Regions from separate parts of the Paenibacillus guangzhouensis genome, predicted to be linked through region 1. Evidence: a T-box and tRNA genes for the amino acid it is inferred to sense, from the RefSeq annotation. Region 1 holds a T-box; the other holds one or more tRNA genes.
The links. The T-box of region 1 lies ahead of tyrS (tyrosine--tRNA ligase). A T-box ahead of a tRNA ligase gene usually reads a tRNA of that ligase, here a tRNA-Tyr.
Positions count from the first base shown of each region.

Region 2: it encodes a tRNA-Tyr, which carries the amino acid that the T-box ahead of tyrS (tyrosine--tRNA ligase) is inferred to sense. The anticodon was not compared.

Region 1 is NZ_CP045293.1:4,398,903-4,402,305, reverse strand. Features, by position in the region: gene groL (chaperonin GroEL) at 1-479, shown strand, start outside; gene GCU39_RS19825 (DinB family protein) at 595-1,071, shown strand; gene GCU39_RS19820 (HsmA family protein) at 1,075-1,437, opposite strand; T-box leader at 1,599-1,822, shown strand; gene tyrS (tyrosine--tRNA ligase) at 1,902-3,161, shown strand.
Region 2 is NZ_CP045293.1:5,202,467-5,205,869, reverse strand. Features, by position in the region: rRNA gene GCU39_RS23425 (23S ribosomal RNA) at 1-640, shown strand, start outside; tRNA gene GCU39_RS23420 (tRNA-Ser) at 732-823, shown strand; tRNA gene GCU39_RS23415 (tRNA-Met) at 865-941, shown strand; tRNA gene GCU39_RS23410 (tRNA-Val) at 951-1,026, shown strand; tRNA gene GCU39_RS23405 (tRNA-Thr) at 1,046-1,121, shown strand; tRNA gene GCU39_RS23400 (tRNA-Asp) at 1,139-1,215, shown strand; tRNA gene GCU39_RS23395 (tRNA-Phe) at 1,283-1,358, shown strand; tRNA gene GCU39_RS23390 (tRNA-Tyr) at 1,411-1,495, shown strand; tRNA gene GCU39_RS23385 (tRNA-Lys) at 1,514-1,589, shown strand; gene GCU39_RS23380 (MraY family glycosyltransferase) at 1,799-2,662, shown strand; gene GCU39_RS23375 (hypothetical protein) at 2,697-3,110, shown strand; gene GCU39_RS23370 (C40 family peptidase) at 3,129-3,403, shown strand, end outside.

The sequences.
Region 1 (3,403 bases):
AGACAGAATTGAAAGAGCGCAAATTGCGTATTGAAGACGCATTGAATGCTACACGTGCAGCGGTTGAAGAAGGTATCGTTGCAGGTGGTGGTACAGCGCTTGTAAGTATCTTCAACGCTGTAGCAGCAGTTCAAGCGAGCGGTGATGAGCAGACAGGTGTGAACATCATTTTGCGTGCTCTAGAAGAGCCAGTTCGTACAATCGCAGCGAACGCAGGTCAAGAAGGATCTGTTATCGTTGAGCGTCTGAAAAAAGAATCCGTAGGCATCGGTTACAACGCAGCAACTGGCGAATGGGTGAACATGATTGAGACTGGTATCGTTGACCCAGCGAAAGTGACTCGTTCCGCATTGCAAAACGCAGCATCTGTTGCAGCTATGTTCTTGACTACCGAAGCGGTTATCGCTGACAAGCCAGAACCAAACAAACCAGCTATGCCTGATATGGGCGGCATGGGTGGAATGGGCGGCATGATGTAATCATCCCCCAGAAAACCTTGATTTATCAATAAAAGAGGACCCGAAAGGGTCCTCTTTTTTAATAATTATCACATTTATATCGCAATAAGTTACAACAAATCCAAGGAGGGCAATGATGAGATCATTAATAGAAGAGTATGGTCGTGGTCATGCGATGCTTCGGGAAGCCATTGAAGGATTGACGGAGGAAGAACTTCGATTCAAGCCTTCCCCAGAACAATGGAGTATTCATCAGATTATCATTCATGTTACGGATTCCGAGATCTCATCTACGCATCGAATACGAAGAGTATTGGCTGAAGATGAGCCGGTTCTTGTTTCCTTCGATCAGAACGCATTCGCGAACCATCTGAGCTACGATTTGTCAGACCGTGAACATTATCTGCTTCTGTTCCAAATGCTGCGTTCCAGTATGCAGCCGATTCTCGAGCATCTTACAGAGGAGCAGATCAAGCGTGTAGGCGTCTACGAAGACGCAGGGCGATTTACCTTCGAGCAATTGCTGGAATACCGGGTTCAGCATATTCAAGGACACATCGAACAAATCGGACGGGTCAGAGAAGCGTATCGGCAAAGCGAAAGATTAACGTAGTGCTTATAACATGCTCATGCCAACACCGATGAAATATGGAAACAGCCATAGAATCCAGACGATCAAGCTGAAGCGATGGAAGGTGTGCTGCGCATTCGCGGATCCTTTCCATTTGACGAGTGCAGCCCAGACTGCATGGATTAGCATCAGGATAAGCGCGGCGCCGCCGGTTAGCGCATGAATGACATTCCCGCCATTCGAGGCGAGTGTACTCATGAGGGTTGTACCTGTCGTATCGCAGACGAGACCCAGTAGGAAATAAATCAAATGTTTGGTTTGAAGTGTGCCGGAACGTTTTTCACCCCAGACACCGATGGTGTAGAAAATAAGGGCACAGTTAATGAAAATAATGGCAGCTGCTAGCATGTAGGTTCACCTCTTTTTGTGCGTTGTTGTTTCTTCGTACATGTATCCTATCATGCCTGTATGAATGCAGTGTGAACGGAGTATTACGCTTCCCGTCCCGACGCTGCTGATCATGTTGACATTGCAATCTGAATTCTCTATAATGGCTGTAATCTGATATGTCCTATACGTTGAAAGAGCGAAGTAGCAGTTTGTCCCTGTTCTCAGAAAGCTGGGGGTTGATGAGACCCAGTACATACAAATCCTGCGAATTACACTCTGGAGTATCTTAGGCAGTCCCTAAGCGGAGTAGCGATCGATATTATCGCTAAGAGTGGTATTCATGGCGACGTACGCGCTGTGGATGCAATTTGGGTGGTAACACGGTTATTCAATCGTCCCGATGTCTAGCAATAGACGGGGACGATTTTTTGTTGTTTATAGGGCTAAATTTGAAATGAATCGAGGAGCTGAAGACGATGACGATGAACATTATCGACGAACTAGAATGGCGCGACGCCATTAACCAACAGACGGATGCCGAAGGATTGCGTCAACTAACGAATGAGAAATCTATCTCGTTGTATTGCGGTGTTGACCCTACGGGCGACAGTATGCATATTGGGCATTTGATTCCATTTATGATGCTAAGACGCTTCCAGCTTGCTGGACACCGTCCTGTCATTCTCATTGGAGGCGCGACAGGCACCATTGGGGATCCAAGCGGTCGCCAATCGGAGCGCTCGCTGCAGACGATGGAGCAAGTCCAAGCGAACGTCGAAGCGCTTACGGCACAGATGAAGAAGCTATTCATCACCGATGGTGATAATCAGGTGCGTATGGTGAATAACTACGACTGGACGCATAAGATTAACGTGATCGACTTCTTGCGCGATTATGGGAAGAACTTCAGCATCAATGCGATGCTTGCCAAAGATGTCGTGGCTAGCCGTCTGGAGAGCGGGATTTCCTTCACGGAGTTTTCCTACCAGATCCTCCAATCCCTTGACTTCCTTCATTTGTTCAAGGAAGAAGATGTTCAGCTTCAGATTGGCGGTTCCGATCAATGGGGCAACATTACGAGCGGATTAGACTTGATTCGCAAGAAAGAAGGATCTGAATCCAAGGCGTTTGGATTGACCATCCCGCTGATGTTGAAATCCGATGGTACGAAATTCGGGAAGACAGCGGGCGGTGCCGTATGGCTTGATCCGAACAAAACAACGCCATTCGAGTTCTACCAATTCTGGGCGAACACGGATGATCGTGATGTGATTAAATACTTGAAATTCTTCACGTTCCTCGATAAAGAAGCGATCGATGCATTAGCGGAGAAGGTCCAGACAGAACCACACAAACGCGAAGCACAGAAAACATTGGCGGAAGAAATGACGAAGTTCGTGCACGGTGAGGAAATGTTAGAGCAAGCGAAGAAAATCACCGCTGCTTTGTTCAGTGGCGATATCAAATCGTTGACTGCGGATGAGATTGAGCAAGGGTTCAAAGAAATGCCGACCTTCCATGCAACCAAGGAATCCAAAAACATCGTAGAATGGTTGGTCGATCTAGGTATCGAGCCATCTAAACGCCAAGCGCGCGAGGATATCACGAAAGGTGCGATTTCCATGAATGGCGAGCGCGTAACGGATCTAGAGATGGAAGTAACGGTCGAGAACTCCTTCGACGGCCGATTCATCATTATCCGCAAAGGGAAGAAGAATTATAGTTTAGTACGTTTAACTTAGCATTCTGATGTAATATTGTGATATTAAGAAAGCTTCTTATGAAGTTCATCGAACTTCCATAAGAAGCTTTCTTTTGTTTTTCATTTTATACTAAAACGCTTGTCCCACAACCGTGTAATCGCCTTCATTGATTGACTTTCAGGGGTAGATCACTTATAATCTCGTTACAGCCATATGGAGAAATTTGTCTATTTGTTTTATATTTTGTATAGTATGATCGACTTTAGTTTCTATCTAGTTCA
Region 2 (3,403 bases), 800 kb from region 1:
GGCGGTCGCCTCCTAAAGAGTAACGGAGGCGCCCCAAGGTTCCCTCAGAATGGTTGGAAATCATTCGAAGAGTGCAAAGGCATAAGGGAGCTTGACTGCGAGACATACAGGTCGAGCAGGGACGAAAGTCGGGCTTAGTGATCCGGTGGTACCGCATGGAAGGGCCATCGCTCAACGGATAAAAGCTACCCTGGGGATAACAGGCTTATCTCCCCCAAGAGTCCACATCGACGGGGAGGTTTGGCACCTCGATGTCGGCTCATCGCATCCTGGGGCTGAAGTAGGTCCCAAGGGTTGGGCTGTTCGCCCATTAAAGCGGTACGCGAGCTGGGTTCAGAACGTCGTGAGACAGTTCGGTCCCTATCTGTCGTGGGCGTAGGAAATTTGAGAGGAGCTGTCCTTAGTACGAGAGGACCGGGATGGACGTACCGCTGGTGTACCAGTTGTTCCGCCAGGAGCACCGCTGGGTAGCCAAGTACGGACGGGATAAGCGCTGAAAGCATCTAAGCGTGAAGCCCCCCTCAAGATGAGATTTCCCAATTAGTAAGACCCCTTGAAGACGACGAGGTTGATAGGTTGGAGGTGGAAGCGCAGCAATGTGTGGAGCTGACCAATACTAATCGGTCGAGGGCTTATCCTAAACATAAAACGCAAATTATCTCGTATCTAGTTTTCAGGGAGCAAAAAGCTTAAGTGCTTGATATTCCTGATATCCTTACGATATCTCAGTTGGAGAGATACCCAAGTGGCTATAAGGGGACCCTCTGCTAAGGGGTTAGACTGCGTAAGTGGTGCGAGGGTTCGAATCCCTCTCTCTCCGCCATTGTACAAGCTTCCTAAATGAGATATAATAAGTATTAATGTGGCGGTGTAGCTCAGCTGGCTAGAGCGTACGGTTCATACCCGTGAGGTCGGGGGTTCGATTCCCTTCGCCGCTACCAATTTTATACGGAGGCTTAGCTCAGCTGGGAGAGCATCTGCCTTACAAGCAGAGGGTCAGCGGTTCGATCCCGTTAGCCTCCACCATCATTATCATCTTATATATGCCGTTGTAGCTCAACTGGTAGAGCAACTGACTTGTAATCAGTAGGTTGGGGGTTCAAGTCCTCTCGACGGCACCATCAATATAATCGCATATGGAGCTGTGGTGTAGAGGCCTAACATGCCTGCCTGTCACGCAGGAGACCGCGGGTTCGAATCCCGTCAGCTCCGCCATTATATTACCTAAAGTGGAGAGACTAACATCTCCTACACTTTATTTTTTTGCTCAAAATCGCATTATGGCTCGGTAGCTCAGTTGGTAGAGCAGAGGACTGAAAATCCTCGTGTCGGCGGTTCGATTCCGTCCCGAGCCACCATTTGATTCCTGACATAAGCTGCGTACTCATGGGAATCATAATTGAATAGCATGGAGGCTTAGTGAAGTGGCTAAACACGGCAGACTGTAAATCTGCTCTCTCCGAGTTCGGTGGTTCGAATCCATCAGCCTCCACCATTTCTTATTTCTTAATAAGAGCCATTAGCTCAGTTGGTAGAGCACCTGACTTTTAATCAGGGTGTCGAAGGTTCGAGTCCTTCATGGCTCACCAGTTTTTTAACTACATCACGTACATTCAACGCTTCAGGTCATTTGACTTGAAGCGTTTTTTGCATGCTTTTATAGGAATCAGGGGAGACTACCAGCACGTAGCCTTGTCTAATTCTGGGGGGATCAGCGATCCGATATATTCTTGCTCTTGTCATTAGTTTTGGTATTGTTGCAGCTGTTGTGCCCATTGTGCGTCAGATCGCGATCCGTATGAAATTTGTCGATCGCCCAACGAAGCGTAAGATTCATGATAATCCGATTCCGCTGATGGGTGGGATTGCGATCTATATTGGATATATGATAACACTACTCCTTATGCGGGGGTTCGATGCTTTATCACTGTCGATCACGATCGGCGGGACGTTGTTGGTAATCATCGGGCTAGTTGATGATGGCTTCAAAGCACATGGACGGGAATTCCCTGTATGGCCGAGATTAATCGTCTATTTGCTGACGGCGACCATCCCGCTATGGTTCCATATTCAAATTACCGGCATTCGTGACTTCCAAGAAGGGATGTGGATGTTCCCGAGCTGGTTCGTCTATATATCGACTGTGCTGTGGGTCTTCTCCATGACGAATATGATGAATTTCATCGATGGTGTCGATGGGTTGGCTGCAGGCGTAGCCTCGATTTCCTCTTTAACACTATGTGTCGTTGCACTTATCAAAGGTGATGCAGAGACAGCGATAGCAACGATAGCACTATGCGGCGTATGTTTAGGCTTTCTGATTTATAATTTCTACCCCGCCAAAATCTTTATGGGTGATGCGGGTGCGACGTTTCTCGGCTACACGCTAGCCGTCATTGCAGTGAATGGATCATTCAAGAGCACAGCATTCGTTACGATTCTTATTCCGATGTTAGCTTTAGGCTTTCCGATCCTCGATACGATCATTGTATTCTCCAGACGTCTCAAAGAAGGTAAGGGACTCCACCGTGCTGATAAATTACATACACACCACGCATTGATGCGTTGGGGGTTAACACAGCCGCAGGTCGTATCCTTTATATACCTGGTCACGGTACTGTTCGGCCTGCTGTCGATTGTCGTGATGTTATCGATGCCATGATGCAGCAGGTAAATTGAAGGAGGAACTATTTAATATGTATCGCATATTTCGGTTGCCATGGCTCATCTTGGTCATGGTCACCTTGGTATTGGGGAGTTCTACCGTTCATGCGGACGAAGGTAAGGTGAACGGAAGGGAACGAGATACGAACACATTCTCTCAGATTGCATGGGCGCAAAGAGCTAAAGCATCTCACCACACGCCAATCAGGCCTTCGAGCCTTGCCACAGCTGCGATGATGACGGATATTTTTCACAAGTTAGATGTTCAAATGCCGAGGGAGTTTGAAGGACTATTCGAGTTAGGGACACCGATCGCAAGAGTTGCAACAGCGTGGCTGCCCGGTGACTTGATGTATTATGGAGACTTCGATCGAAATAGACGTCAGCAGATGTGGGTTGGCATTGTCGTAGATTCGAATCATATCGCTTACGCAGGGCCAGAGTAATCGGTTATCTATCGTTCAATGAAAGAAGTGAACCGACAATATGATCTCCTTCGTGTTAGACGTATCTTGTCGCCTGCGGATCGAACGCGCTTTTCCTTGATTCTACGCGCAGGCAGCTATATTGGTGTGCCGTATGTGTTAGGAGCGCGATATGGGCAGACAGACACGTTTGACTGCTCATCTTTTATCAAGACAATCTATGCGCAGGAAGGCTTTTCTTTGCCGCGTGTGTCTAGACAACAGGCCAAGGTGGGGGAGCGCGTCTCTTTGCAAGAGTTACGTGTCGGGGATCT